3 regions of the Streptomyces noursei ATCC 11455 genome follow, and region 1 is predicted to be linked to each of the others. Evidence: riboswitches for the same ligand, from Rfam matches in the RefSeq annotation. Region 1 holds a riboswitch; each other region holds the start of a gene.
What was found. Region 1 has a riboswitch for cobalamin ahead of SNOUR_RS29680 (cobalamin biosynthesis protein). Riboswitches for the same ligand answer to the same signal wherever they lie in the genome.
Positions count from the first base shown of each region.

Region 2: it holds a riboswitch for cobalamin, as region 1 does, so the genes downstream of both, nicT (Nickel transporter NicT) here and SNOUR_RS29680 (cobalamin biosynthesis protein) in region 1, are expected to answer to the same signal.
Region 3: it holds a riboswitch for cobalamin, as region 1 does, so the genes downstream of both, metE (5-methyltetrahydropteroyltriglutamate--homocysteine S-methyltransferase) here and SNOUR_RS29680 (cobalamin biosynthesis protein) in region 1, are expected to answer to the same signal.

Region 1 covers NZ_CP011533.1:7,000,697-7,010,251, forward strand. The annotation lists gene SNOUR_RS29670 (putative cobaltochelatase) at 1-798, opposite strand, end outside; gene SNOUR_RS29675 (cobyric acid synthase) at 854-2,383, opposite strand; gene SNOUR_RS29680 (cobalamin biosynthesis protein) at 2,413-3,390, opposite strand; cobalamin riboswitch at 3,521-3,651, opposite strand; gene SNOUR_RS29685 (hypothetical protein) at 3,860-4,312, shown strand; gene SNOUR_RS29690 (caspase family protein) at 4,318-6,981, shown strand; gene SNOUR_RS29695 (extracellular solute-binding protein) at 6,978-8,363, shown strand; gene SNOUR_RS29700 (hypothetical protein) at 8,451-8,690, opposite strand; gene SNOUR_RS29705 (inorganic phosphate transporter) at 8,721-9,555, opposite strand, start outside.
Region 2 covers NZ_CP011533.1:6,431,109-6,440,663, reverse strand. The annotation lists gene SNOUR_RS27340 (DoxX family protein) at 1-162, shown strand, start outside; gene SNOUR_RS27335 (DedA family protein) at 314-952, shown strand; gene SNOUR_RS27330 (universal stress protein) at 969-1,922, opposite strand; gene SNOUR_RS27325 (methyltransferase) at 2,181-3,344, shown strand; gene SNOUR_RS27320 (TetR/AcrR family transcriptional regulator) at 3,528-4,112, opposite strand; gene SNOUR_RS27315 (nucleoside/nucleotide kinase family protein) at 4,219-4,875, shown strand; gene SNOUR_RS27310 (MarR family winged helix-turn-helix transcriptional regulator) at 5,001-5,696, shown strand; gene SNOUR_RS27305 (alpha/beta fold hydrolase) at 5,693-6,544, shown strand; cobalamin riboswitch at 6,613-6,826, shown strand; gene nicT (Nickel transporter NicT) at 6,858-8,072, shown strand; gene SNOUR_RS27295 (VOC family protein) at 8,184-8,684, opposite strand; gene SNOUR_RS27290 (GNAT family N-acetyltransferase) at 8,917-9,348, shown strand; gene SNOUR_RS27285 (D-alanine--D-alanine ligase family protein) at 9,345-9,555, shown strand, end outside.
Region 3 covers NZ_CP011533.1:8,325,938-8,335,492, reverse strand. The annotation lists gene SNOUR_RS35585 (ATP-binding protein) at 1-726, shown strand, start outside; gene SNOUR_RS35580 (hypothetical protein) at 735-1,274, shown strand; gene SNOUR_RS35575 (winged helix-turn-helix domain-containing protein) at 1,503-2,066, shown strand; gene SNOUR_RS35570 (alpha/beta hydrolase family protein) at 2,107-3,549, shown strand; gene SNOUR_RS35565 (SDR family oxidoreductase) at 3,613-4,410, opposite strand; gene SNOUR_RS35560 (GNAT family N-acetyltransferase) at 4,601-5,065, shown strand; gene metE (5-methyltetrahydropteroyltriglutamate--homocysteine S-methyltransferase) at 5,138-7,456, opposite strand; cobalamin riboswitch at 7,623-7,849, opposite strand; gene SNOUR_RS35550 (Lsr2 family protein) at 8,390-8,797, shown strand; gene thiI (tRNA uracil 4-sulfurtransferase ThiI) at 8,856-9,555, opposite strand, start outside.

The DNA of each region.
Region 1 (9,555 bases):
CCGCAGCGCCGCGTCGCCGAGCCGCACCCGCGGCAGCAACTCCCGCGCCAGCGCGATCCGTTCCCGCAGCTGGCGCTCCTCGTCCGCCCAGCGCGCCGCGAAGCCCGCCGGGTCGTCGTCGTAGGCCAGCCGGCGGCGGACCACCGCCACCCGCTGCTCCGGGTCCCGGGACGCCGCGACCTCCACGGTCAGCCCGAACCGGTCCAGCAACTGCGGTCGCAGCTCGCCCTCCTCGGGGTTCATCGTCCCGACGAGCAGGAACCGGGCGGCGTGCCGCACGGAGACGCCCTCCCGCTCCACATAGGAGGCGCCCATGGCGGCGGCGTCCAGCAAGAGGTCCACCAGGTGGTCGTGGAGCAGGTTGACCTCGTCCACGTAGAGGACGCCGCGGTGCGCGTCGGCCAGCAGGCCCGGCTCGAACGCCTTCACGCCCTCGGACAGGGCCCGTTCGATGTCCAGCGCGCCGACCAGCCGGTCCTCGGACGCGCCCACCGGCAGCTCGACCATCCGCGTCGGTCGCTGCTCGGCGTCGGCCGCGCCGTGCGGACCGTCCGGGCAGGCGGGGTCCGCCGCGCCCGGCGCACACGAGAAGCGGCAGCCGGCGACCACGTCCACGGCCGGCATCAGCTCCGCCAGCCCGCGCACCATCGTCGACTTCGCGGTGCCCTTCTCACCCCGGACGAGCACCCCGCCGATCGCCGGCGAGATCGCGTTCAGCAGGAGTCCCAGGCGCATGTCGTCCATGCCGACGACCGCCGTGAACGGGTACTGCCGGGTCGGGTTCTGCGTCGTTGTCATGCCCTGTCGTCCTCCACGTCGCCGGCCGGCTCCTGTCGTGTCCCCTGGATCGTGCTCACGGCGCCCCCGGAGGAACGAACGGCAGCCCCTCCGGCACCCCCTCCTCGATCAGCCGCAGCAGCGCCTTGGTGTCCGCATGCTCCTCGATCAGATCGCCCAGCCGGTCCAGCTGCTCCTCGCGCAGCGCGCCGAAGCGGGTGTCCGGCGCCGGCACGAACCGGCGGCCGGCCGCCCGGGCAACCTCCCGCAGGAACGCCCGCCGGAAGCCGTCGCTCTCCAGGGAGCCGTGCCAGTGCGTGCCCCACACGGCCCCCGCCCGGCAGCCGTCCAGGCTGTTTCCCCGGCCGTCGGAGAAGAACCCCTCGCCGCCGGCCACTTCGGCGACGCCGTGGTGGATCTCGTACCCCTCCACCGGCTCGCCCAGCGCTTCGCCGGACGGTCGGGCGAGCGTCTTCTCCACCGCGAACCGGACCCGGACCGGCAGCAGTCCCAGCCCGTCCACGGTGCCCGCCCGCGACTCGACCTCGTCCTCGATGCGCTCGCCGAGCATCTGGAACCCGCCGCAGATGCCCAGCACCGGGCGGCCCTCCGCGGCCCGCCGGACCACCGCGTCCGCCAGCCCGCGCTCCCGCAGCCAGGCCAGCGCGCGGACCGTGCCGCGGGTCCCCGGCAGCACCACCAGGTCCGCGTCGGCCAGCTCCTCCGGCCGGTCCACGAACCGCACCACCACGCCCGGTTCGGCCGCCAGCGCGTCCACGTCGGTGAAGTTGGACATCAGCGGCACCGCGCACACCGCGACCCGGAGGATGTCCTCGCCGGCCGGCGGCGCCACCACCGACTCGCGGACCGCGCCGCGCAGCGACACCCTCAGTCCGTCCTCCTCGTCGATGCCGAGCCCGTGCGCGAACGGCAGGACGCCGTAGGTGCGCCGGCCGGTGAGCCCGCGCAGCATCTCCAGCCCCGGCTCCAGCAGCGTCACATCGCCGCGGAACTTGTTGACGAGGTAGCCGGCGACCAGCGCCTGGTCCTCCTCCGACAGCAGCGCGGTGGTGCCGAAGAACGAGGCGAAGACCCCGCCCCGGTCGATGTCGCCGACCACCACCACCGGGATCCGTGCCGCCCGGGCGATGCCCATGTTGACGATGTCGGTCCGCCGCAGGTTGATCTCGGCGGGGCTGCCGGCGCCCTCGCAGATCACCGCGTCGTGGGTGCGCCGCAGCTCCGCCAGGCAGTCCGTCACGGTGCCCAGCAACTGCTCCTGCCGCCCCGCGTGGTAGCCGCGCGCGCTCAGCTCGCCCACCGGCTTCCCCAGCAGCACCACCTGGCTGCTGCGGTCGCCGCCCGGCTTGAGCAGCACCGGGTTCATCAGCGCGGTCGGCTCGACCCGGGCCGCGGCCGCCTGCATCGCCTGCGCCCGGCCGATCTCCGCGCCCTCCCGGGTCACGAACGAGTTCAGCGACATGTTCTGCGCCTTGAAGGGCGCCACCGAGACGCCCTGCCGGACCAGCCAACGACAGATGCCGGCGGTCACCACGCTCTTGCCGGCGTCGGACGTCGTCCCGGCCACCAGCAGCCCGCCGCCCACGGCCCCGCCGGCCGCCCTCCTCCGCCCGTTCACCGGGTTCTCCTCCCGTTCCCGCGCAGGCTCCTGCGCCGTACCGTGCCCGCCGCCAGCCGGCCCGCCACCGTGACGCCCAGCGCCAGCAGGCCCACCCGCCGGGACAGGCGCACCGCCCGCTCGATGTCGGGCACCTGGGGCGGCCGCGCGCCGCCGTTGAGCACCGGCCGGTGCTCCACCCGCCCGCCGTACGCCAGGGTGCCGCCCAGGCGGACGCCCAGCGCCCCCGCGAACGACGCCTCCACCGGGCCCGCGTTGGGGCTCGGATGGGCCCCGCCGTCCGCCCGCCAGGCCCGCAGCGCACCGCGCCGGTCCGGGCCCGCCAGGACCGCCAGCGCCGCGGTCAGCCGGGCGCCGGGCCAGCCGGCGACGTCGTCGAGACGGGCCGCCGCCCAGCCGAACCGCCGGTAGCGCGGCGACTTGTGACCCACCATCGCGTCCAGGGTGTTCACCGCCCGGAACGCCACCAGACCGGGCACGCCGCCGAGGGCGCCCCACACCAGGGCCCCCACCACCGCGTCCGAGGTGTTCTCGGCGACCGACTCCACCACCGCACGGGCCATCTGCGGCCCGTCCAGGGACTGCGGATCGCGCCCGCACAGATGCGGCAGCCGTTCCCGCGCCACGTCCAGGTCGCCGACGGCCAGCGCGCCGCCCACGGCCCGCGCCTCCCGGCCGAGCGAGGTGCCGCCCAGCACCGCCCACGTCGCCGCCGCGGTCAGCGCGGTCCGGGCGCCCGGACGGTCCCGCAGGGCGCGCTCCAGCAGCGCGGCGCCGACGGCCGCGCCGCCCGCGCAGACCAGGGTGTGGGCCGTCCCGTGGCCGCGGTGGTCGCGCCACAGCCGGCGTTCGACGGCGCCCGCGGCCCGGCCGAACGCGGCCACCGGATGGCCGCGCCGCGGATCCGCCGCGATCAGATCACCGAGGTAGCCGAGGACCGCGCCGCACGCATATCCCGCGTGTTCGCCGCGCATCGGATCAGGCCGCCGTCCGCCCTCGAAGGGACCCGGCGGCAGCGGGCAGGGGAGTTCTCGACGGGCAGCCGGGCATGGCGGTATGTCCTCACTCAGGGTCCGCGCCCTGGCTCGACGTGACGGCGACCAGAGTCTCCTGGCTCCCGGATCGGCGCCGCCCCCGGCCTTCCCGCCCGTACGGAGTACGGGCCGTGGCCCTCATCGGAGGAGCGCTCCCCGGTGACAGTGGCGGGACCGCGCCGGATTCGCACCGGACTTCCTCTGCTGTCGCCGATTGGCCCGGGCAGTCCACCACGCCCCGCGAAGGCCCGTCAACTCACCCTTGACCTGCGAAGCAGCCCCACCGCCGGACCTGTGGTCAAAGCCACAGGGTGGCCGCCGGCTCACGGACGGTTGCCCCTGGCACGCCTCCCGCGCCACTATCTGGTGCACGGCGGGCGAAGGGGCCCGCCGGGAGGGGGACCGGGGGATGCCGGAGAGCGCCGACCGCCACGAGATCCGCATCAGGGTCGCGGGTACCAACAATCCGAGCCAGGACATCGACGACCTCACCGCATGGCTGGAGCGCGAGCCCTGGCTGACGCGGCACCAGCACGACTGGCAGCGCCGGCCCCGCCCCGAGGAGAGCCCCGGCCGCGACGCCGCCGACGGCGCGATGGCGGTCGGCGTCGACGACCTGGTCCTGGTCGTCGTCGGGGCGGTGGCCGCCGAGATCACCAAGGGACTGGGCATCGCCTTACGCGAGTGGCTGCGCCGCCGCCGGGAGGCCCGCGAGGAGGGCGAGGAGCCCACGGTCGCGGTCGGCGCCGGCCCGCAGGTGCACGACATCGGCGAGGGCCCGCAGCAGCCGGCCGCCCCGGGGTCCGCGCGCCCCCGCACCGGAAGCCGTGCGGACGAGGACGGCAGCACCGGCGAGGACTGACCCGGATGTCCGAGTACGACGCCCGGGGCAAGGTCAACCGCGCCCTGCTGATCTGCGTCCACGACTACGAGACGCTGACCCGCCTGCCCGCCGTCGAGGCCAACGCCGAGGCGCTCCGCCACGCCCTGACCCGCCCCGGCACCGACCTGTTCACCGCCGACGAGGTGGTGGTCTGCCGGCCCCACCGGCCCGAGGACCTCAGCACCGCCCTGCGCACCGCCGCCGACGAGGCGCGCGGCCTGCTGCTGGTGTACTTCTCCGGCCACGGCTGGGTCGGCAACGACGGCGCCGACCTCCAGCTGATGGTGGGAGCCTCGGACACCCGCCAGAGCTACACCACCGTCTCCTGGCAGGACACCGTGCTCTCCTGCCTGGACAACGCCCGCGCCGACCGCGTCGTGATCGTCCTGGAGTGCTGCTACTCCGGGAACGCCGACAGTGCCTTCTACGCCCTGCGCAAGCCCGTCTCGCTGCTGATGGCCCACCAGCCCAACCGCCGGATCTTCAGCGGCGACGAGCAGGCCGGCGGCACCGCCTTCACCCGCGCCGTGGTGCGGATCCTCGAACAGGGCCGCGCCGACCGGCCGTTCGTCACCTTCGACGACCTCGCCGGCGCCCTGCGCGACGAACTCGTCGACGAACGGACCCCGATGGGCGAGCCGTGGGAGCCGCGCGCCGCCAAACAGAACACCCTCGACGACGTCATCCTCTCCTTCGCCACCCCCGAGAACCGGCCGGCCACCCCGCTGAAGGTCCGGCTGCGCCGCTGGTACAACGAGCACTCGCGGCGGCGCGCCAAGCTCCTCATCGCCCTCGCCGCGGTGTGCGCGCTGCTCGCCGCGGGCCTGGTCGCGGCCCGCGTGCTGACCCCGCCCGCACCCTGCCCGCCCGCCCTGGAACTGCGCCTGCTCACCGCGCCCGAGGCCGAGCCCGCCCTGCGCCGGGCCGCGTTCGACTACGAGATGTCCCCGCTCAACACCCGCCCGCTGGACGGCGAACGGGACCTCCCCGACGGCTGCCGGCGGGCCCAGATCACCGTCTACTCCGCCGCCAAGGACCAGATCGACCAGGGCTTCGCCGCCGCCGACCGCTGGCAGGGCGAGGCGCACGGCGGCGCCCCCGAGGCCCCCGCCAGGTCCACCGCTCCCGACCCCCTCTACCGGCCCGGTCCGCAGCCGGACCTGTGGATCCCCGAATCCACCGCCGACTACGAGGAGGCCCGCCGCGGCATGCCGTCCACCGGCTCCCCGGCCACCCTGTCCGACACCGGCCCGGTCGCCTACAGCCCCCTGGTCGTCGGCATCCCCGCCGGCACCCAACTCGACGGCGTCGAACGGGTCGACGCACCCTGGAAGGACCTGCTGACCAGCACCGACAGCGACCACCGGAACCTGCGGCTGCTGCGCCCCAGCCCGGTCCTGTCCGGCACCGGGCTGCTGCACACCCTCGGCCTCTACCTCGCCGGCGACGGCGCCCCCATCGGGCCGTCCGGCGCCCCCGACCCCACCCGCGCCCAGGACGCCGAGCGCCGCCTGGTCGCCCCCGGCAGCCAGTACGCCGGCAGCCCCGAACTCCTGTGCTCGCTGCGCCAGGACGGCGGCCCGGACCAGGCCCCGGACCGGCCCGGCACCGGCCGGAGCCCGCACTCCGCCCCCCTGGTCTCCGAGAAGTCCCTCGCCGACTTCAACCTCGGCCACGCTCTCGGCGGCTGCCCCGCCCTCGACGCCCCGCCGCCCCTCGGCGACCGCTACTACGCCTACTACCCCAAGAACGTCCCGGCGCTGGACCACCCGCTGATCCGCGTGGACTGGGCCGGCACCGCCGACGCCGCACCCCGCCGGGCCGCCGTCGCCCGGTTCGCCGACTGGCTGCGCGACCCGGCCGGCGGCCAGCGGTCGCTCACCGCGCAGGGCTACCGCGGCCTCCCCGAGAAGGACGGCTCCGCGCCCCGTCCCAACCCCGCGTCCCCGCTCCTCAACCCCCGCGCCGACACCGACCCCACCGCCCCCGTCACCCGCTTCACCGCCGGCCCCGACCAGGTCGCCCAGGTGCTGACCGACTACAACCGGGCACAACGCGCCAGTCGGCTGCTGATCCTGATGGACACCTCCACCTCGATGGCCGACGGCGGCAAGCTCCCGATCGTGGTCGGCGCCGCCGCCCGCGCCCTGGAGATGGTCGGCGCCCACCACACCTACGGCCTGTGGACCTTCCCCGACCCCGCGCACCCCGGCGACCCGGCGGCGGTCCGCCGGGCCGTCCCGCTCGGCAGCACCGACCCCGCGCCCGGCCGGGCCGCCCTGGACCGGATCGCCAAGGGCGAACTGGTCGACCACGGCGCCGCGATGGAGGAGGCGCTGACCACGGCGGTGACCGAGATGAAGAAACCGGGCGAGGGCAACAGCGCCATCGTGCTGCTCATCGACGAGGACGACGGCGGTCCCCGGCGGGCCGCGGGCGTGGAACAGAAGCTCACCACCCTGCTGAAGGAGGCCCCCGAGGTGCCGGTGCTGACCGTGGTGATGGGCCGGGTGGGCTGCGACACCTTCGTCTTCCAGGGGCTGGCCCGCGCCTCCGCCGGGCAGTGCGTGCCCGGCGGCCCGGCCGCGCCCGACCTGCTGGCCGGGCTGGTCGCCTCGGTCGGCACCGCGGGGACGGTGCGGCGGTGAGGGCCGGGGCCGCCCTGCCGGCCGCCGCCCTGGCGCTGCTCCTGACCGCCGCGGTCGGCGGCTGCACGTCCGGACGACCCGCCCCCGAACAGGGCCCGATCGTCCTGGCCACCGGCAGCGACCTCAGCAGCTCCGGCGTCCGCCAGGACCTCATCCACGCCTGGGAGCGCCGCACCGGCCGCACCGTGCGGATCGTCAAACTCCCCGACACCGCCGACGCCCAGCGCAGCCAGCTGCTGGCCGCCGGACAGGCCGGCAACAGCGGCTACGACGTGCTCAACATCGACGTGGCCTGGACTGCGGAGTTCGCCGCCGCCCACGTCATCCGCCCCTGGGACGGCGGCCTGGACGGCGACTTCCTGCCCAGCGTGGTCAAGACCGCCACCGGCGACGACGGCAGGATCTGGGCGGTCCCCTTCAACACCGACGCCGGGCTCCTCTACTACCGCAAGGACATCCTGAAGAAGTACCACCACTCCGCCGAACCCCCCTCCAACTGGGGCGAGTTGAAGAACGTCGCCATCGAGGTGACCAACGCCTACAACCGCGAGGCCGCGCGGGCCGCGAAGGCCGCCGGCAAGGCACCGCCGCCCACCCTCTACGGCATGGTCGCCCAGCTGCGCCCCTACGAGGGGCTGACCGTGAACACCCTGGAGGCCGCCTGGGCCAACGGCGGCAACCCGGACGCCACCAGCTTCAGCAAGGGCGAGCAGATCGGCGCGCTCCAGATGGGCGTCGCCGAACTCAAGAGCCGGCTCGACACGATCATGCCGCACGAGGCCACCGCGATGGACGAGACCGAGAGCCGCCGCTGGTTCGCCGACGGCCGCGCGCTGTTCATGCGCAACTGGCCGGTGGAGTACGCCTCGATCGCCGAGAAGCTCACCCCGCTCGTGCAGTTCGACGTCGCCCAGCTGCCCGCCCGGCCCGACGGCAAGCGGATGTCGGTGCTGGGCGGGCAGAACCTCGCGATCGCCGCCGACAGCACCCACCCGTCCGGCGCCCGGGCCCTGATCGAGGCGCTGACCGACCCGGAGAGCGAACGCTGCCTCCTGGAACGGGGCTTCGCGGCGACCCGCAGCTCGGCCTACCGCACGGCCGGCGGGGCGCCGCACTGCCCGCTGCCGCCGGGCGACGCCCAGCGCGGCGAGCACGGCGCCGGCGGAGCGCCGTCCGCCCCGCCCGACGGGCCGCCGCCCTACACGCAGGTGCTCAAAGGGGCCCTGCTCGCCGCCGAGCCGAGACCGCGCAGCGCCCACTACCAGACCTTCAGCAAGGTCGTGCAGATCCGGGTCTCGGAGTACCTCGACAGCCAGGGCGGCACCGCCATCGCCGACGAGCTCGCCAAGGAGGCCGACCAGGCGCTCAGCGGCCGGGAGTGACACATGCGGACGGGGCGCCCGAGGGCCGCGGCCGCTGCCGCGCCTTCTCGGACGCCCCGTCCGTTGCCGGATCCGCCGGCGTCGGTCTCAGGCGGCGACGATCAGGTAGATCCCGTACGCCACGGCCGCGGCGCAGAGCGCGAAGGCCGCCAGTGCCCCGGCGCGCGCCCCGGCGGCCGGTGCGGTGGTCGTGGTCGCCGGTGCGCCCTGTGCCGCGGGCTTGCGGGAGACCCCCACGATCCCGACGGTGAACAGGCCCACGAGCCCCACCGTCACCACGAGGCTGACGCCGAAGACCTGGCCGAGAGCTGCCCAGTCGATGTGCATTGCGTAGTCCTTAGGTCAGGGTGGTCGGCGTCAGGAGGTGGCCGCCGCGGGCCGGGCGGGGGATTGCGCCGGGTCCGGGTGGGTGGGAGCGACGCCTGCCTCGGTGGCCGCCGGAGCGGTGACCGCCGCGACGACCGGGCCCGCCGGGGGCGGGGCGACGGTCTGCAGCGCCGTGGTGACGACACCGGCCGGCTCCGCCGCCGGTCCGTCGTTGACGTTGGTGTGGTCCACCGGCTTGCGCCGGGAGGCCGCCCAGATGCCGCCGCCGATCGCCAGGGCCAGCACGGCGACCGTCGTCACGCCCCAGGTGCCCTGGTCGGCGAGGAAGGCGGCACCCGCGGAGACCAGGCCGGCGGCCGGCAGGGTCAGCCCCCAGGCCACGACCATCCGCCCGGCCGTGGACCAGCGCACCACGCCGCCCTTGCGGCCCAGTCCGGAGCCCATCACGGCGCCGGAGCAGACCTGGGTGGTGGAGAGCGCGAAGCCGAGGTGGGAGGAGGCCAGGATGGTGGCCGCCGCGCCGGTCTGGGCGGCGAAGCCCTGCGGCGGCTGGATGTCGGTGATGCCCTTGCCCATGGTGCGGATGATCCGCCAGCCGCCCAGGTAGGTGCCGAGCGCGATGGCCAGGCCCGCGGAGGCGATGACCCACATCGGCGGGTCGGAGTGCGGGGCGACGACCCCGCCGGTGATCAGCGCGAGGGTGATCACGCCCATCGTCTTCTGCGCGTCGTTGGTGCCGTGGGCCAGCGAGACCAGGGCCGCCGAGGCGATCTGCCCGGCGCGGTAGCCCTTGGCGGTGTCGGCCTCGGCGCGGTTGCGGGCCAGCCGGTAGGTGAGCCGGGTCGCCGCCATCGAGGCGAGCCCC
Region 2 (9,555 bases), 570 kb from region 1:
TGGCCGATCCAGAACGGCGGCGAGGCGGCCGCCCTGTTCTGCTGGGCCTTCCTGCTGATCGTCTTCACCGGCCCCGGCTCCTGGGCGCTGGACCGGCTCTTCTTCGGCGGCGCGGAGCGCGCGCAGGCGCCCACCGTCGAGCGCGCGCCGAGCACCGTCTGACGCACGGCAGCAACGAGCGACCACGGGCCGGGGCGGGCGCAACCGCCCCGGCCCGTGGTGTCTTTTCGGCCAGGCGTACGCTGTATGGCCGTAGTGCCGCCCCTGCCGCGCCGAGCGACGTCGCGGCGGGGTCCGGACCGGGAGCAAGACGTTGGTGGAGAGCCTGGGGTCGCTGAGCGGCACCCCGTGGGTGTATGTGATCGTCGGCCTCTCGGTCGTCCTCGACGTCTTCGTCCCGATCCTGCCGAGCGGCATCCTGGTGATCACCGCGGCCACCACGGCCGCCGGATCCGGCCCCACCGCCGACGTCGCCGCCACCGTCCACAGCGGGAACCAGCTGGCCGAAATGGCCTCCCTGGTGCTCTGCGCCGCCACCGCGTCCGTCCTCGGCGACCTGGTCGCCTACCGGCTGGCCTGGCGCGGCGGGGACCGCTTCGACCGGGCCATCGGCCGCTCCCGGCGACTGACCGCGGCCCAGCAGCGGCTGGGCGCGGCACTCACCCGGGGCGGCGGCGGCATCGTCGTCCTGGCCCGCTTCGCGCCCGCCGGACGCTCCGTGGTCAGCCTGGGCGCCGGCGTGGCCCACCGGGCGGCCCGCGAGTTCCTCCCCTGGTCGGCGCTGGCCGGCCTGGTGTGGGCCGCGTACAGCGTCAGCCTGGGCTACTTCGGCGGGCACTGGCTCGGCGCGTCCTGGGTGAGCACCGCCCTCTCCGTCCTCGCGCTGTTCGTCGCCGGCTCGGTGGCCGTCTACCTCGTCCGGCGTCCGGAACGGGAGACCGCCGCGCGCTGACCGGGAACCGCCCGCGTCACTCCCCGGCCGCGCCCTCGGAACCGTTGCCCTCGGCCCCGCCGCTCCCGGCGGGGCCGTTCTCGTCCCGGGTCTCCGGCACCACGGCGATCGGGCAGATCGCGTGCAGCAGGACCGCGTGCGCCACCGAGCCCAGCCGCGGCCCGATCGGCAGCCGGCGCCGGTGCCGCGCCACCACGACCAGGTCGCTGCCGCCGGATGCCGCCACCAACTGCCCGGCGGCGTCCCCGGCGCGCAGCTGCACCGCCACCTCCACCCCCGGATACCGGACGCGGTACGGCGCGAGCGCGTCCACCAACTGGAGGCCGAGCGCGTCCTCGTACTCCTGCTGCGTGGACTCGTAGACCGCCGCGTACTCGAAGGCCGGCGGCAGCAGCATCGGCCAGGCGTAGCCGGAGACGACCTGGAGGCGGGCGCCGCGCCGGGCGGCCTCGGCGAAGGCGAAGCCGATCGCGGCGGGCTCGTCGGAGGACGCGTCCACGCCCAGCGTCACCTGTCGGACGGCCGGCGGCACCAGCTCGCCGTCCGGGCCCCGCTCGGCGCCGGCACGGTCCGGGCGCGGCACCACCACGACCGGGCAGGCGGACCGGGCGGCGCAGGCCAGGCCGTTGGAGCCGAGCAGCAGGCTGGCGAACCCGCCCCGGCCGCGCGACCCCAGGACGAGCAGCTGGCCCTCGGCGCCGAGCGCCGGCAGCTCGGTGTCGGCCAGCCCGCTCAGCCCGCGGAACGCCACCTCCGGCAGCTCCGCGAGGAAGGGCCGGCCCCGGAGGTCGGCCAGCACCGGGTCGCCGCCCTGCTCGCCGGCCGCGGCGCGCTCGGCGGTGGCGTACGGCCAGACGTGCACCACCTGGAGCGGCGCCGACCGCCCCCGGGCCGCGCCCGCCGCCCAGCGCAACGCCCGCTCGCTGTCCGGCGATCCGTCCACGCCGACGATGACCGGCAAGGTGCCCATACACGCCTCCACCCATGAGTCCGTACACGCTTGCGCATACGACCGTTTTGCCCCGATGCATCGCCACGTGTTCAGATCCAGTGCGAATTAACCGCACTGGACAGCTTTTGGTCGACTCCCTCCATCCTGTCGCGGAGCCGGTGGCGGAGACAGGGACAAAGGTCCCGCCCCGGGCACGGAGTAGAGTCGAACGTCCCCACCTCCCCCCCTCCCGCCCCGGAGGCGCGGGTCCGAACCACTGACGCGAGGCACACTGCGGTGAACCACCCCCCGGTCGTCGAATGGACCGAGGACGAGCAGGTCCGTACCGCCCGTTGGCATTCCGAGAACGGCGCCCGGCCACCCCGCCGGATCGTCGTCGCGGACGACCGCACCCGGGCCGACGAGGCGTACCGACTCGCCTGCGAGGGCACCGCGCTCCTGTGGCGCGGCGACTTCCACAACGCCCGCCAGCTGTTGACCGCGCTGGCCCGCAGGGTGGACCGCCGCCCGCGCAAGGCGCCGCCCGCCGACGTCACCCAGGCGTTCCACCTGCACCGCGCCGCCCAGAACCAGCGCGCCCGGATCCTCGGCATGCTGCTGATCCCGCTGGACGCGGACCTGGCCGTCCCGTTGCCGCGCGCCCCCGACGTCCGCGAGGCATGCGCCCGGGCATACGGTCCGCCGGAGGGGGCGGAGCCGCCCGCCGGCGCCTCCGGGGACACCGCCACCCTGATCTCCCTACGGGAGCTGCTCGGCGTGATCGGCGCCGACGAATGGCGCCGCAAGGGCGTACAGATCCCGGCCCTGGGCGGCGACCGGATCCATCCGCACTACGGCGTCTTCTCCCCGGCCCGCGGCGAGTACGTCGACCTGGTCGCCGAGGCCCCGCTGCCCGGCCGCGACCTGGCGTTCGACATCGGTACCGGCACCGGCGTCCTGGCATCGGTGCTGGCCCGTCGCGGCGTGCGGCAGATCGTGGCCACCGACCAGGACCCGCGCGCCCTGGCCTGCGCCCGCGAGAACACCGCGCGACTGGGCGTCGCCGACCGGGTGGAGATCGTCGCGGCCGACCTGTTCCCGGCCGGCCGCGCCCCGCTCGTCGTCTGCAACCCCCCGTGGGTGCCCGCCAAGCCGACCTCTCCCGTGGAGCACGCGGTCTACGACCCCGGCAACCGGATGCTGCACGGCTTCCTGACCGGTCTGGCCGACCATCTGACCCCGGGCGGCGAGGGCTGGCTCATCCTCTCCGACCTGGCCGAACACCTCGGCCTGCGGTCACGCGCCGAACTCCTCGACGCCTTCGCCCGGGGCGGCCTCACCGTCCTCGACCGGCTCGACATCGCCCCCCGGCACCCACGCGCCCAGGACACCTCCGACCCGCTCCACGTGGCCCGCGCCGCGGAGGTCACGTCCCTGTGGCGGCTGGGCACGGCGGACTGAACGAGGACGGGGCGGCCGGGCGTACCCCACGGGCGGCCGACGGAAAGTATCGGAAGCACACCGCCCGGGGCGCCCCGTGCCGGGCCTCCCCTGCCGCCCCGTCGCCCCGTTTTCTCGTCGCCCCGTTTTCTCGTTCTTCTCGCCTTCTCGAACGGGCCCCACGGTCGTCTCCTCGAACAGGCCCTACGGCCGCAGCCCGGCGCAGACGGTGCGCACATAGCGGTGCCAGTCACCGGCGCCGTTGCGGATCACCGCGGCCAGTCCGCACACCGCCATCACCACGTCCTCCACCTCGGCGTCCGCCCGGACCGACCCCTCCTCCTTGCCGCGGGCGAGGAGTTGGGCGGCGACCCCCTCGGCGCGCTCCCGGCCCTCGCCGGCCGGTTCGGTGGAGCCGAACGCCGCCTCGATCGCCGCGGAGAGCCCGCGCTCGGCGTCGAGCACCTCCCCGATGTGCGTGAGATAGGCGGCCAGCCCCTCGGCGGCGGTCGGGCACGCCAGGCAGCGGCTGCGCCCGAACTCCACGATCTCCGCCTGCCGTTGCTCCCCCACGGCGGCGATCAGCGCGGCCCGATTGGGGAAGTGCCGGTAGACCGTCCCGATCCCGACGCCCGCGGCACGTGCGATCTCGGGCATCTGTGCCTCGTCGCCGTGCGCCCGCAGCATCTCCCGTGCGGCGTCCAGCACCCGGCCGCGATTGCGCTCGGCGTCGGCGCGCGGCCGGCGCTGCGGGGCAGGAGAGCTGGCGGAGGCGGCGGTACGGGGCACACCGCCGATGCTACTGGCCGCACACCGGGCGGAATCGGACGACGTCCGGCGGGCCGGGCCGGTTGCCCGGCGCCGACCCCGCCCCATCAGGCACGATGGACCCATCATGAACCTCGACGACCTCGCGGCCCGGGCCCGCCGGCTCGCCGCTTCCGCGACGCCCGGCCGGCGCCGGCTGCTCGGCATCGCCGGGCCTCCGGGCGCCGGCAAGTCCACCCTCGCCGCCTGGCTGGCGGCGGAGCTGACCGGCCAGGCGGCGCTCGTCCCGATGGACGGCTTCCACCTCGCCGAGACGGAGTTGCGCCGCCTGGGCCGCACGGACCGCAAGGGGGCGCCGGACACCTTCGACCCGGCCGGTTACGCGGCCCTGCTGTCCCGCCTGCGCTCCCCCGAACCCGGCACACCCGTCTACGCCCCCGCGTTCGACCGCCGCATCGAGGAGCCGGTCGCCGGCAGCATCCCGGTGGCCCCGCACATCCCGCTCGTCATCACCGAGGGCAACTACCTCCTGCTGCACTCCGACCCCTGGGCGCGGATCCGCGAACTGCTCGACGAGGTCTGGTTCATGGAACTGGACGGCCAGGAGCGGGTGCGGCGGCTGATCGCCCGCCACGAGCGGTTCGGCCGCCTGCGCATCGACGCCGAGGATTTCGTCCGCACCTCCGACGAGGCCAACGCCCGCCTCGTGGCGGCCACCCGCCCCCGGGCCGACCTCGTCGTGACCTTCACCGAGGACGAGGCCCCGCCCCGGACGGACGACTGACCCGCCCGGACCCCACCGCCGCCGGTCCCGACGCGACCCCAACTCGGCTCCGCGCCGCACCCCTTCTCCTCGGCCGGGTATCAACACCCCTTCCAAAATGACATCATGGATGTCATCATGACAGCATGAGTGTCATCGAGGGGGATGCCGGCCATGGCGCCGGCCAGGGCATCGGCGCGGATTCCGATGCCGTCGACACCCGACGGACCGCCGACCCGCCGGCGGCGACCGAGGAGCTGTTGCACGACGTCATCCGGCGGCTGTGGCCGCTGCACCGGACGATCGTGCGCGCCGTGGAGCGGGAACTGGAAGGCACCGGCATGACCGCCGGCGAGCACGCCCTGCTCGACGCACTGCGCACCCACGGGCCGCGCACCGTCCCGCAGTTGGCGCGCTCCCTGGGCCTGGACCGACAGCCGGTGCAGCGCTGGGTGAACCACGCGGCGGATCTGGGCCTGGTCGTGACGGCCCCCAATCCCGCGCACCGCCGCTCGTCGCTGATCCGGCTCACCGACGAGGGCACCGAGGTGATGCGCGGGATACAGGACGCCGAGGCGGCGGAACTCCGCCGCGGGCTGGCCGACCTGTCGCCCGGGGAGGTCCGCACGGCGCTGCGGGTCCTGGATCGGCTCGGCGAGGAATTCCGGCACTTGGCGGACGGCTCGCGCGTTCCCCCGGAGGAAAGCGGCAATCCCGAAATGCCGGACGCCGCCGACCAGGAGGACGCACAGGCCGCGATACCGCCCGCACACGGGCACCGACCGCCGGCGCCCGCCCGACCAGCCGACCGCCCGACGCAGACAGAAGGCCCCGCAGCATGACCCACGACTTCCAGGCATGGTCCGAGATCGACAACGGCACCGTGCCGATCGCCGACGACGGCGAGCTGTTCTACGAGACGGCCGGCTCGGGACCTGCGGTGGTGCTGCTGCACGGCGGCATGCTCGACCAGCACATGTGGGACGAGCAGTTCTCCTGGCTGGTCAACTCCGGCCTGCGGGTGGTCCGTTACGACTCCCGCGGCCACGGCCTCTCCTCCACGGTGACGGGCGACTGGGCCAACCACGACGACCTGGCGGCCCTGCTGGACGCGCTCGACATACCGCGCGCCGTCCTCGTCGGCCTCTCGCACGGCTCCCGGGTCGCGCTGGACACCGCGCTCGCCCACCCGGACCGGGTCTCGGCCCTCTTCCTCGCCGCCCCCGGGGTCAGCGGTCGCCCCTTCACCGACCCCTTCGTCCTGGAGCACATCCGGGGGCAGGTCGCCGCGATCGGTGCACCGGACGGCGCGGAGCGCTATGTGGAGCACTTCCTCCGGATGTGGGTGGACGGGCCGTACCGCGCGCCGTCCGCCGTGCACCCCGGCTTCCGGGAGCGGATGCGTGCCTCCGCGAGCGCCAATGTCGAGGTGCACGCCGACGGTGTGGGCGCCGGCATGCCCCTGGAGGTCGGCGCCGCGGACCGCCTGGCCGAGATCAAGGTGCCGACCACCGTCCTCGACGGCGACCTCGACTCCACCGACATATCCGCCAACGCCCACGCCATAGCGCTACAGGTCCCCGGCGCCCGCCGCATCCGCGTCCCCGCCGCGGGCCATATGGTGAACCTGGAGAACACCCCGCTCTTCGACCAGGAATTGCACGCCTTCCTGTCGTCCCTGGCCCTCTGAGACGGCCCGTCCCGCCCCGGGCGAGGGCCCGGGGCGCCACCGGGCCGGCCCGCTGCCCTCGGCGCCCGCTAGAGTGACCGGGCCGTGGTGATCGGGAAGACCGGTGCAGGACCTTGTGTCCCAGGCCGGCGCGGCCCTCGCCACTGTGATCGGGGAGTTTCCACCCCTCTCCGTACGCGCCCGGTGCGCGTACGGCGCCACTGACCGCAGCCTGCGGCCGGGAAGGCGGGGCGGACGCGTGCACCCGTAAGCCAGGAGACCGGCCACGGCATCTCACGAACTGATCCACGAGGTGCTGGAGCGTGATGGCCGAATGGCCCTGTCCACGAATACCCCGGGAAATTCCCCCTCCCCCCGCGACGCGTCCCTCGGCGGCATATCCGGATCCACCGGTTCCTTCCGCTGGCAGCGTCGGGACACCGTCCGCACGGCCGGGCTGATGACCGTGATCGCCGTGCTGCACATCGTCGCCTTCGGCGTGCTGTTCCTGCTGGTCGTGCCGGGCCACTACACGGTCGGCAGCCAGGTGTTCGGTGCCGGCCTCGGCATCACCGCGTACACCCTGGGCATGCGGCACGCCTTCGACGCCGACCACATCGCGGCGATCGACAACACCACCCGCAAGCTGATGGCCGACGGCAAACGGCCGGTCTCGGTGGGCTTCTGGTTCGCCCTCGGCCACTCCAGCGTGGTCGTCGTGATGGCCGCGCTGGTGGCGGGCGGCGCCCAGCTCGCCGGCACGCTGATGAACGACAACTCCCGTACACACCAGGTGCTCGGCCTCGTCGGCACGACCGTCTCCGGCACCTTCCTCTACCTCATCGCCGCCCTCAACCTCATCGCCCTGGTCGGCATCCTGAAGGTCTTCCGGGCGATGCGGGCGGGCGCGTACGACGAGCAGGAGCTGGAGCGGCACCTGGATTCCCGGGGCTTCATGAACCGGATCCTGGGCCGTCTCACCAAGTCCATCAGCCGGCCCGGCCAGATGTTCCCGCTCGGTTTCCTCTTCGGCCTCGGCTTCGACACCGCGACCGAGGTGACGCTGATGGTGATGGCGGGCAGCGGTGCCGCGGCGGGCCTGCCCTGGTACGCGATCCTGTGCCTGCCGCTGCTGTTCGCCGCCGGGATGAGCCTGTTCGACACCCTGGACGGCACGTTCATGAACTTCGCCTACCAGTGGGCGTTCTCCAACCCGGTGCGCAAGGTCTACTACAACCTCACCATCACGGGCCTGTCGATCGCGGTCGCGTTCCTCATCGGCACCATCGAGCTGGTGACCGTCCTGCACGACAAGTTCGGGCTGGACGACCCGCTGACGGCCGGGATCTCCTCCCTCGACCTGGACAACGTGGGCTTCATCATCGTCGGCCTGTTCGTCGTGGTGTGGGCCGCGGCGCTGGCGTACTGGCGCCTGGGCGGCGTCGAGAAGCGCTGGACCGCCCGCACGGCGAACGCCCGGCCCGCCGACGACACCGTCCCGGCACCCCGCACCGGGGACACCGACACCCCGTCCCCCGACACCCCCTGAGCACCACCGCCCGTGGGATGCGGCCTCCCCCTCCCCCTTAACAAGGGACGGAGGGAAAGGCCGCACTCCACGGGCAGCACGCACACCGACAGCGCTCGTCCGCGCGACGCCTCAGGTGGCCGAGCCGGCCGCCGCTCCGGTCAGCAGGTCCGGGCCCCAGCGCTCCAGCGCCGCCGCCAGGTCGAGCGGCCGCAGCCGGTCCGCCACCTCCGCCCCCGGCCAGTCCTCCCGCGGCACCCGCCACATCACCTCGAACTCGTTGCCGTCCGGGTCCCGCGCGTAGAGCGACTTGGAGACCAGGTGGTCGCTGGTCCCCACCAGCGCGCCCCGCTCCCGCAGCCGTTCCGCGATCACCGAGAGATCGCCCAGCGTCCCGACCTCCCAGGCCAGGTGGTACAGCCCGATCCGGCCGCCCTCCGGCCCGGGCGCGTCCGGCCCCACCGCGAACAGCCCCAGATCGTGGTCGTTGTGCGAATCGGGCGCGCTCAGAAAGGCCGCCCGCCCCGGAATCTCCACGTCGACCGTGAATCCCAGCACCTCGGTGTAGAACGCCACCGACCGCGCCACCTCACGGATGTACAGCACCGCGTGATTGAGCCGCCGTACGGACATCGATCCTCCATTCCTTACCTCAACTCGTCCCCCGCCGTGTGTCTGCCGGTGCGCACGCAATTTACTTGAAACTTCAAGTCACCAGTCACGATACACCCCTCCCCTGGACCACCAAAGCCCCCCATTCACCACCAAACGACAGCCTCCCGACACTCACCCCACCCCAAAGCCATCACTTTTGTTTTCCAAGCACCTACTTGGAAAACAAAAGCAACATCACTACGATCCCACCATGACCACAACCAGGGAAGATGGATACGAACTGTCCACGGACCCGGACCGGCTCGACGTCGACCTGGTCCACCACTGGCTCTCCACGGACGCGTTCTGGGCGCTCGGCCGCAGCCGGGAGACCGTCGAACAGGCCGCCCGCGCCTCCGTCAACTTCGCCGTCCACACCCCCGACGGCTCCCAGGTCGCCTACGCCCGGGTCGTCACCGACCGGGCGACCTTCGCCTGGCTGTGCGACGTCTACGTCGCACCCGAGCACCGCGGCAGGGGTCTCGGCACATGGCTGGCCGGCGCCGTGCGCGACCACCTCGCCCCCTACCGGCTCAAGCGCGTACTGCTCACCACGTCGGACGCCCACGAGATCTACGCCCGGGCCGGCTTCGTCCCCTTCCCCACCCCCGAAAACCTGATGATCCTGGACCCGGCGGCATGAACGACCCGGGCAAGCGCGTGGTGGTCCTGTGCGGCGGAGAGAGCGCGGAACGCGACGTCTCCCACGCCTCGGGCCGGTCGGTGGCCCGAGCCCTGCTGGAGCGCGGACACGAGGTGACACTGATCGACCCGGCCGCCGCCGTGCCGGTCGTGGCCGGACCGCTGCGCCCCGGCGACGACGTCAAGGAGTGCGCGGTCGGCACGACTC
Region 3 (9,555 bases), 1.3 Mb from region 1:
TACGCCCTGGTGTCCGCCCAGCGCCACCGCCCCGACCCCTGGGTCAGTGCGGCCGCGCAGTACGTGACCGCGTTCGGCCCGCTCGGCGACGGGGACCTCGCCGAGGCCGAACGGGGCTTGCGCACGGCCGTCGGGCGGTTCCGCGCACTGGGCGAACGCTGGGGCACCGCGCTGGCCCTCGATGCGCTCGCCGGCCTGGTCGGCGTGCGCGGCGACCAGGCCGCCGCGATCGCGCTGACCGACGAAGCGCTCGCCCTCGCCGAGCAGTTGGGCGCCTGGGAGGACCATGCCGACTTCCTGGTCAACCGGGGGGACCACCGGGTGACCACCGACCCGGTGGCGGCCCGCGCCGACTACGCGCAGGCCGCCGACCGCGCGCACCGCGCCGGCAGCGCCACCGCCCTCGCCGCCGCCCACCGCGGCCTGGCCGACCTGGCACTGCTGGACGGTGACCGCACCGCGGCGCGGCGCCTGTACGAACAGGCCCTGGAGGACCAGGACCCGCACTGGGTGAAGGGCCTGGCCAACCGCATCCGGACGCTGGCCGGCCTGGCCCGGGTCGCCGAGGCCGGCGGCGACCGCGCCGGGGCCCGGGCCCGCTATCGGCAGGCGGCCGAGGCGGCGAGCGCGTCCGCGGCGGCTCCGCGGACGTCGTTGCCCGACGCGCTGCGCCTCATGGGCCTACCGGCGTCCGTCGCCCAGGAGGTGGCCCGCCACCTGCCATAATCCGCACTATGACTGCTTCGACCCGAATACTGGCGGAGTTCGCTCGGACGGCCAGGATCGGGCCGATCGGTTGCGGTGCCGCGCTGCCCGAGTTGGTGGCGGCGCTGGGGCAGCCGTTCGTCGGCGACCCCGTGTACGACACGTCCCACTGGCCGCGCTGGTTCGGCTACGGCAACCTGCAGTTGGTCGTCTGTCGGTGCCGGCTGGTGGTCCAGGTCATCGTCACGGTGTGGCACGAGGAGATCGAAGTCCCCGACGCCCGGACGCACGCGATGGTCAGCCATCCGTCGGAGGTGACGTACTCGCGGTTCACCGCCGCGCTGGACGCCGTGGGGTGCGACTGGCGACGCGAGCAGGACCTGCCCTGGCAGTGCACCGTGGAGACCGAGGTGGACGGGATCCGGACCGGGTTCGTCTTCGTCACCACCGAGGGCTACGACGAGCCTCCGCTCGCTGACCCGGTGCTGAACAAGGCCGTCTCCTCCGCGTTCCACGACTGCCCGCCCATGACGCCGGACCAGGAGGGCGACGACTTCGGCGTGGCCTGAGCGCGCCTCAGGCGGGCCGCATGGAATCGAGCAGGGCGGTGCACCGGCCGAGCAGGCCGACCAGCGTCTCCCTCTCCTCGTCGGTGAACTCGTCGGCCAGGGCCCGCTCCACCCGCACAGGGCGGCCGCCGGGGCCGCAGCGCCCCGCACCAGCAGCCGGATGACACCCTGCCACCCGAGTTGCAAAACTCCCTTGCAAAGCCGCTTTGCAACTCCTAGCCTGCTCCCATGGCAGAGCAACCGCCCGCGCAGGAGATCACCGACGTCGAGGCGCTCCGCGTCCTGGCGCATCCGATCCGCCAGAAGATCGAGCAGTGCCTGCGCAAGGGGCCGGGCAACTCGGCCGGGCTCGCTAGGCAACTCGGCGAGAGCACCGGCCTGGTCAGCTACCACCTCAGGCAGATGGCCAGGCACGGCTTCGTCGAGGAGGTTCCCGAGCTGGCCAAGGGGCGGGAGCGGTGGTGGCGCGCGGTGCCGGGCGACCGGCGGTATCCGCCGTACAGCCGGCAGACACCCGAGATGCGCGAGGCCCTCACGGAGATGCATCGGCTCAACCTCGCCGAACTCATCGAACAGGCACAGCAGTTCGCACAGACACGCGACGCGCTCGGGCCGTGGGCCGACGCGGCGCTGTTCTCCCGGGCCACGCTGCGGCTCGACCGCGACCAACTCCGCGCGTTCTTCGAGGAGTACATCGCCCTCGTCCACCGCTACTCCCCGCCCGAGGGCGAGGCCGCACCCGACGCGCGCGCCGTGCTCGTCCGCCTGCTCGGCTTTCCCGAGATCAACTGAACACTTCGCAACGCGTCTTCAGGGAAGGAGCCGCACCGCCGTGCAGCTCACCGTCAAGTCGCTCATACGCACCTGCCTGGCCCTGGCCTGGGTGGCGCTCGCCGTGCTGCTCGCCGCACCGCGGGCCCACGCGGACACCAAGGACGGCGACCCGGTCCGCCAGGACGTCTCCTTCCGAGGCGGTGGCGGCCTCGTCCTCCACGGCACCGTACTGACCCGCCCGGACCCGCCAGGCACCCGTCCAGGCACCCGCTCCACCACCAGCCCGGGCATCGTGCTCATCGGCGGCTCGGGTCCGGGCCCGCGGGACGAGTACCGGCAGGAGGCCGAGGTCTTCGCCCGCGCCGGCATCACCACGCTCGTCTTCGACAAGCGGACGGTCGGATACTCCACCACCCACCGCGACTTCGACCTGCTGGCGGACGACGCGCTGGCCGGAGTACGCCTGCTGCGCGAACGCAGGGACGTCGATCCGCACCTGGTCGGGCTCTGGGGATTCAGCGAGGGCGGCTGGGTGGCGCCGCTGGCCGCCGCCCGCTCCTCCGACGTCGCCTTCCTGATCACGCTCGGTGGGTCCGGCTACTCGCCGCTGCGCACCGAGACATGGAATCTCGGCATGCATCTGCAACACCGGGGCGTCGGCGGTTCCTTCCGCGGCGTGGTCGCCGGCCCGGCGGCCCAACTCATGGACTCCACCGGCCTGTTTCCCGCGGCCGACCACGACCCCCGGCCGGTGCTGAACCGTCTGCACCACACCCCGGTACTGGCGCTGTGGGGCGTCTACGACAACCAGATACCGCCCGGGGAAAGCGCACGGATCTTCCGGGAGTCCCTCGACCGGGCAGGCAACAGGCACGTCGTCATCGGCTTCGTGCCCGGCGCCGCGCACAACGGACACCGGACGACGGACGGCTTCGACCGCATCGGCGGCCCCCTGTTCCACGGCAAGCCACTGGGAGAGCTGCCGCCCGGCTACGCCCGGACCATGACCTCCTGGATCCGGGCCGTCGCGGCCGGCCACCCGCCCGAGTCCCGCACCGCCCCCGCACCGCCCCAGGCCATGTCCAGCACTCCCGTCCCGGGCCGCACCTGGTGGGCATGGCTCCTCCCCGCCCTGCTGTGCGTCGGCTTCGCCGCCTACCCCCTGAGCGCCGTCCTGCGCCGGGGCCCGGCCGTACGCCCCGGGCGCTGGCTGTCCGGACTGGGCCTGCTCACCGTCGTGGGCGCGACGCTGTGCCCGCTCGCGGTGTACGTGGCGGGCGACGGGGCCGCGGCACCCGTCCTGTGGGGGCGCCCGCTGGCCTGGCTGGCCGTGCGGACGCTCGCCATCGCCGTGCTCGTGTCGGCGGGTGTCACGGTCGCCGCCGTCCTGCGCAGGCACCGCACCCGGGGCAGGGCGGCCCTGCTCCGACTCGCGCCGGCCGCCCTCGCCACCATCGGCTTCGTGCCGTGGGCCGTGTGGTGGGGGGTGTTGCGGCCCTAGGGTCCGTCCGATGGGTCATGGCCGGGTCCGCGGTGTCCGGCGCGGACCCGGCCTCGTCCGTCGTCACAGCCTGGCGCCGCCGGTGGCGTCGATCACCTTCCCGGTGACCCAGCGCGCGTCGTGCGAGGCGAGGAACGCGACGATGTCGGCCACGTCGTCCGGCTGGCCGACCCGGCCCAACGCGGCCCGCGATGCGGCGTCCGCCTCCGCGGCCGGATTGCCGCGCAGCCACTCGGCGTTGACGTCGGTGTCGATGATCCCGGGCGCGACCGCGTTGGCGGTGATGCCTCGGGGACCCAGTTCCTTGGCCAGGTTGAGGGTGAAGTTGTCCAGGGCGCCCTTGGTGGCGCCGTAGGCGATGGCCTCGGGCATGGCCAGCCGGCCAGCGCCGCTGGAGACGTTGATGATCCGGCCGCCGTCGCGCAGCCGCTTCAGCCCTTCCCGTACGACGAAGAACGGGGCACGGACGTTGACCGCGAAGACCTTGTCGAAGTCCTCCTCGGTCAGCGCGGGGAGGGCCGCCAGCATCCCGATGCCCGCGTTGTTGACGATGATGTCGACCGCGGGCCGCGCCTGGGTCCCGGGAGCGTGTTCCGTGATCCGTTCGTCGAAGGCCGACCAGAGGTCGGCGGCGTCGCCGTGGTGGCCCAACGGGGCGTGCAGCGCGACCGCCCGGCCACCGTCCTCGCGGATGCGCGCTACCACGTCGTCCGCCGCAGCCGCGTCGCGGGCGTAGGCCACGGCGACCACGGCCCCGTCGCGGCCGAGGCGTTCGGCGATGGCCCGCCCGATGCCCCGGCTGCCTCCGGTGACCAGGGCGATCTTGCCGTCGAGCGGGCGGTGGTGGCGGTGCTGCGTCATGGCGGATGGCTCCCTCTCACGTTGCGGGCGCTGCTGCGCGCGCTGGTGATCGGGACGTTAAAGCCTCACACGGATGTGAGAGTCAAACCGTCGCGCGCCTGACGGCGGAGTGCGCGGGCAGGAGGTGACCGGCGGGGCCTGGGCGGTATTTCGCTCGATCGCGCCGTGGCGGACCCGGTAGGTTCCCGCCGTGAGTGATGACGAGGAAACGGAGATCCGCCTCGCGGCGACGGCGGACGCGGCGGCGATCGCCCACATCCACATGGCCTCCCGCGCGGCGGCGATGCCGTACCTGCCGGCGCAGAAACGGGGTCACGAGCAGGTGACCCGATGGTTCGAGCAGGTCGTCCTCACGACGTGCCGGGTGTGGGTGGCGGTGCGGGGGACGGAGATCCTCGGCTACGCCGCCCTCGAAGGCGACATGCTCGAACACCTCTATCTGCGGCCCGAGTTGCGCCGCCGAGGCATCGGCACCCTGCTGCTCGACGAGGTCAGACGGCACAGTCCGGACGGGCTGTCACTGCACGTCTTCCAGCAGAACACCCAGGCCCGCGCGTTCTACGCACGCCATGGCTTCCATGTGCTCGACACCAGCGACGGCGACCGCAACATGGAGAACCTGCCCGACATGACCCTGCGCTGGCCCGGGCGGTGACCAGGTGCCGAGGGTGGGGAGGGGGTCGGGGAGGGGCGCACGACTCCCCTCCCCGACCAAGCGGTCCCGGTGTCAGGAGGTCGGCAGCTCCGCACGGACCGTGCGGGCCGCGGCCACCAGGCTCTCCAGGGAGGCCCGCACCTCGGGCCAGTCACGGGTCTTGAGCCCGCAGTCGGGGTTGACCCACAGGCGTTCGGCGGGGATGGCCCGCAGGCCGGTGCGCAGCAGGTCCGCCGCCTCCGCCGGGCTCGGCACGCGCGGGGAGTGGATGTCGTACACGCCGGGTCCGGCCTCGCGCGGGTAGCCGTGGGCGGCCAGCTCCCGGGCGACCTGCATATGGGACCGGGTGGCCTCCAGGCTGATCACGTCCGCGTCGAGGTCGTCGATGGCCTGCACGATGTCGCCGAACTCGGCGTAGCACATGTGGGTGTGGATCTGGGTGTCCGGGCGCACCCCGCTGGTGGACAGGCGGAAGGCATCGGTGGCCCACGCCAGGTACGCGGGGCGGTCGGCGGCGCGCAGCGGCAGCGTCTCGCGGAGCGCCGGCTCGTCCACCTGGATCACCGATGTGCCGGCCGCCTCCAGGTCGGCGACCTCGTCGCGCAGTGCCAGGGCGACCTGGCGCGCGGTCCGCGCCAGTGGCTGGTCGTCGCGGACGAAGGACCAGGCGAGCATGGTGACGGGACCGGTGAGCATGCCCTTGACGGGGCGTTCGGTCAGTGACTGGGCATAGGTCGTCCAACGGACCGTCATGGGCTCGGGACGGGAGATGTCACCGGCCAGCACCGGCGGGCGGACGTAGCGGGTGCCGTAGGACTGCACCCAGCCGTGCCGGGTGGCGAGATAGCCGGTGAGCTGCTCGGCGAAGTACTGGACCATGTCGTTGCGTTCGGGCTCGCCGTGCACCAGGACGTCCAGCCCGGCCTTCTCCTGGAAGGAGACGACCTCCTGGATCTCGGCCCTGATCCGCTCCTCGTAACCGGCGGTGTCGATCCGGCCGGCCCGCAGGTCCGCGCGGGCGGCGCGCAGTTCGTCGGTCTGGGGGAAGGATCCGATGGTGGTGGTCGGCAGCAGCGGCAGGCCGAGGTGGGTGCGCTGGGCGACGGTCCGCTGGCCATATGCCTGGGAGCGCCGGACGTCGGCCTCGGTGACGGCCGCGACGCGGGCCCGCACGGCCGGGTCGTGGGTGAGGACCGAATTGGCTCGGGAGGCCAGGTCGGCGCGGTTCGCGGCGAGTTCGGCGGCGATGGTGTCGGTGCCCTGCGACAGGCCGCGGGCCAGGGTCACCAGCTCCGTGGTCTTCTGCCTGGCGAAGGCCAGCCAACGGGCGATCTGCGGGTCGATGTCCCGCTCCAGGGCGGCGTCCAGCGGCACGTGCAGCAGGGAGCAGGACGCCGCCACATCGACCCGGTCGGCGAGGCCGAGCAGGGTGCCGAGGGTGGCCAGCGACTTCTCCAGATCGTTGATCCAGATGTTGCGGCCGTTGACCACGCCCGCCACCAGGCGCTTGCCCGGCAGTCCGCCGACGGCCGCCAGCGCGTCGAGGTTGGCCGCGGCCGCGTCGGTGAAGTCGAGCGCCAGTCCGTCCACCGGAGCCTTGGCCAGTACGGGCAGGGCATCGCCGAGCCGGTCGAAGTACGACGCGACCAGCAGTTTCGGGCGGTCGGTACGGGTGCCCAGTTCGCGGTAGGCCCGTGCGGCGGCGTTCAGGTCGGCCGGGGTGCGGTCCTGCACCAGGGCGGGCTCGTCGAGCTGCACCCACTCCGCGCCCGCCGCCCGCAGGTCGGCGAGGACCTGCGCGTAGACCGGCAGCAGCCGGTCGAGGAGGGTCAGCGGCTCGAAGTCGGCGGCCACGCCTGGGGCGGGCTTCGACAGCAGGAGGTAGGTGACCGGGCCGACCAGCACCGGCCGGGCCGTCAGCCCGAGCGCGAGGGCCTCCTCGAACTCGGCCACCTGCTTTGCGGAGTCGGCGGCGAAGACGGTGTCGGGGCCCAACTCCGGCACGAGATAGTGGTAGTTGGTGTCGAACCACTTGGTCATCTCCAGCGGCGCGACGTCCTGCGTGCCGCGCGCCATCGCGAAGTAGCCGTCGAGGGCGTCGGCCGCGACGGCGGCGCGGTGGCGGTCCGGGACGGCACCGACCATGACGCTGGTGTCCAGCACATGGTCGTAGTACGAGAAGTCACCGGTGGGCACCTCGTGGATGCCGGCGTCGGCCAGTCGCCGCCAGTGGGCACGGCGCAGGGTGCGGGCGGTCTCCGTCAGGGCGTCGGCGGTGACCTTGCCCTTCCAATAGCCCTCGACGGCCTTCTTCAGTTCCCGGTGCCGGCCCTGGCGGGGGTAGCCGTACACGGTGGCCCGTGCTGCCGCGGCTGCGGGCTTCGCTGTCACGGAACTCTCCTTCGCGAAATGGTCTCCTGAAACGTCCCGGCGAGGGAACGAGGAGCGCGAAGGGATGACGAACCGGGCGGATCCACGGTGCGCTCGCGACGCACGTGTCCGCCTGGTATGTACGCCGACCCGCCCTCGAGGTCACCGGGATGTCCGTGTACGCAGGGGCGCACACGGGCAACGGGCAGGTCTTCGGACTCGCGGGCGCGCCTGCCGGAGTCTTCCGGCGGGCACCTACTGGCCGTCGCTTCCCGGATCCGCGGCCCGGATCCAGTGCGTATGACGGCGGTCGTTCCCACTCACCGCTGCGGGGCAGTCCCGGATTCCCACCGGGTTCCCTCTTGCGACGCTCCCGTCTGGCGGACGGGGCGAACCTGTTGCCCGGCCAGCGTAGAACGCCGTCCCCCTGACGGTCACCCATGTTCAGATGCCGGACTATGAGATGAGACACAGGTGGCGCAGGGTTCGGCCGCGGCGGGGCGCGGCGCGACCCCCGGAGCACCGGTCCGCACGCGTCGCCGCGCGCCCGCCCTCGCCGGCGCCCCTTTCCCCTCCCCGCGTCCTCCGGTCCCGAAGTACTTCGATATCGATGGGGACGGCACCGCCGTGGACGCGGGGCAGGAATCCAGGAATTCCAAGGAAGCGGCAGCAGGGGCGAAAGGCACGCCCCACAGCGTGCCAATTCGGCACGGAAAGGGGCTGGTCACAGAGGAGATGGGTGGTTTTGCAGAGCAGTTCACCGACGGGCGCGGGCGGCGACTCGCGGGGAGTGGAAGTTTCCGGAGAATGCCTGGGATGTCGGCGATGACCAGCTGACTTGCCCATCCGTTCGCGAGCGGAGACCGGCATGATCTAGCCCCCGTCGCCGATTGGCTTCAACTCACCTATTTCCACTAAAGTTTGGGGTGCACCGCACAGGAAAGGGGCGCAAAAATGGCCGTCAAGGAAACCATCCAGGTTGATGAGTCGCAGAAGGATGAGCCGGGTGTTCAGGAGGTAATCACTCCTGTTCCGGTCGGCAACCAGATTGTCAAGAAGGCGACTTACTGGCAGTCGATTCTCCAGGACGACCTCAATCCCGAGGTGACGGACGGCGTCACGCCGATCCGGTTCGCCGTCCCCGAGATGGTCGACGAGGAATACGAGACCGAGGAGTCGAACGAGGACGGCACCAAGAAGATCGCGATCCGTCAGGTTCTCGATCTCAAGTGGTACGAGGCCGACCTCGGCGCCGAGAACGTGGCCAAGCTCCAGGAAGCGGTCAAGCCCTTCGTGGCCGTCGCCCGCGCCTCCGAGGCTCCCACGTCGAAGCCGGCACGCAAGAAGCGCGCGGCCAAGTAAGGAAGCAACGCCCCCTCCGACGAGGGGGCGTTCACGTCCGTACGACCGGGCGCGATCACTACGGCGCCTGCGCGGCCCCTGCCGGCGCACCGCACACGGGCGGGCCGGTCCGGGCCGGGGCGGGGTCCTCGTCCGGGCTGCCCGCTTCGGTGGCCGTCTCCTCGTCGGTCTCCCCCGGGTGCATGATCTGGACGTCCCGCAGCAGCCCGTCCACCAGGTCGTCCAGGTCGAGGCGCTTCTCCACCGACCGCAGGTCGGCCAGGCCGGCCCGGAGGGTGACCCGGGGCGGTGCGAGGAGCTTGCAGCAGTCCTCGTCGGGCAGTACGGAGATCTGTTCGGTGCCGATGGACCGGGCTTCGTCGATGATCTCCTGCTTCTCCCAGCCGATCAGCGGGCGCAGCACCGGCAGGGTGGCGGCCTCGTCGACGGCGGCCAGGTTCGCCAGGGTCTGACTGGCCACCTGCCCCAGGCTGTCGCCGGTCACCAGGGCCTCCGCCGCGATCCGGCCCGCCAGCGCGGAGGCCACGCGGACCATGAGCCGTCGTTGTGCGACGACTTGGAGCCTGCCGGCCCCCGCGATCGCCAACTGCTTCTGTGCCTGGCCGAGCGCGATGACATGCAGCCGTCCGGCGGGCTGACAGCGGTTGAGTTCCCTGGCCAGGGCGTACGCCTTGTACATGGAGGCGGCGTTCGTGTAGGGAGCGCCGGTGAAGTGGACGAAATCGCAGCGCAGTCCACGGCGCATGGCCCGATAGGCC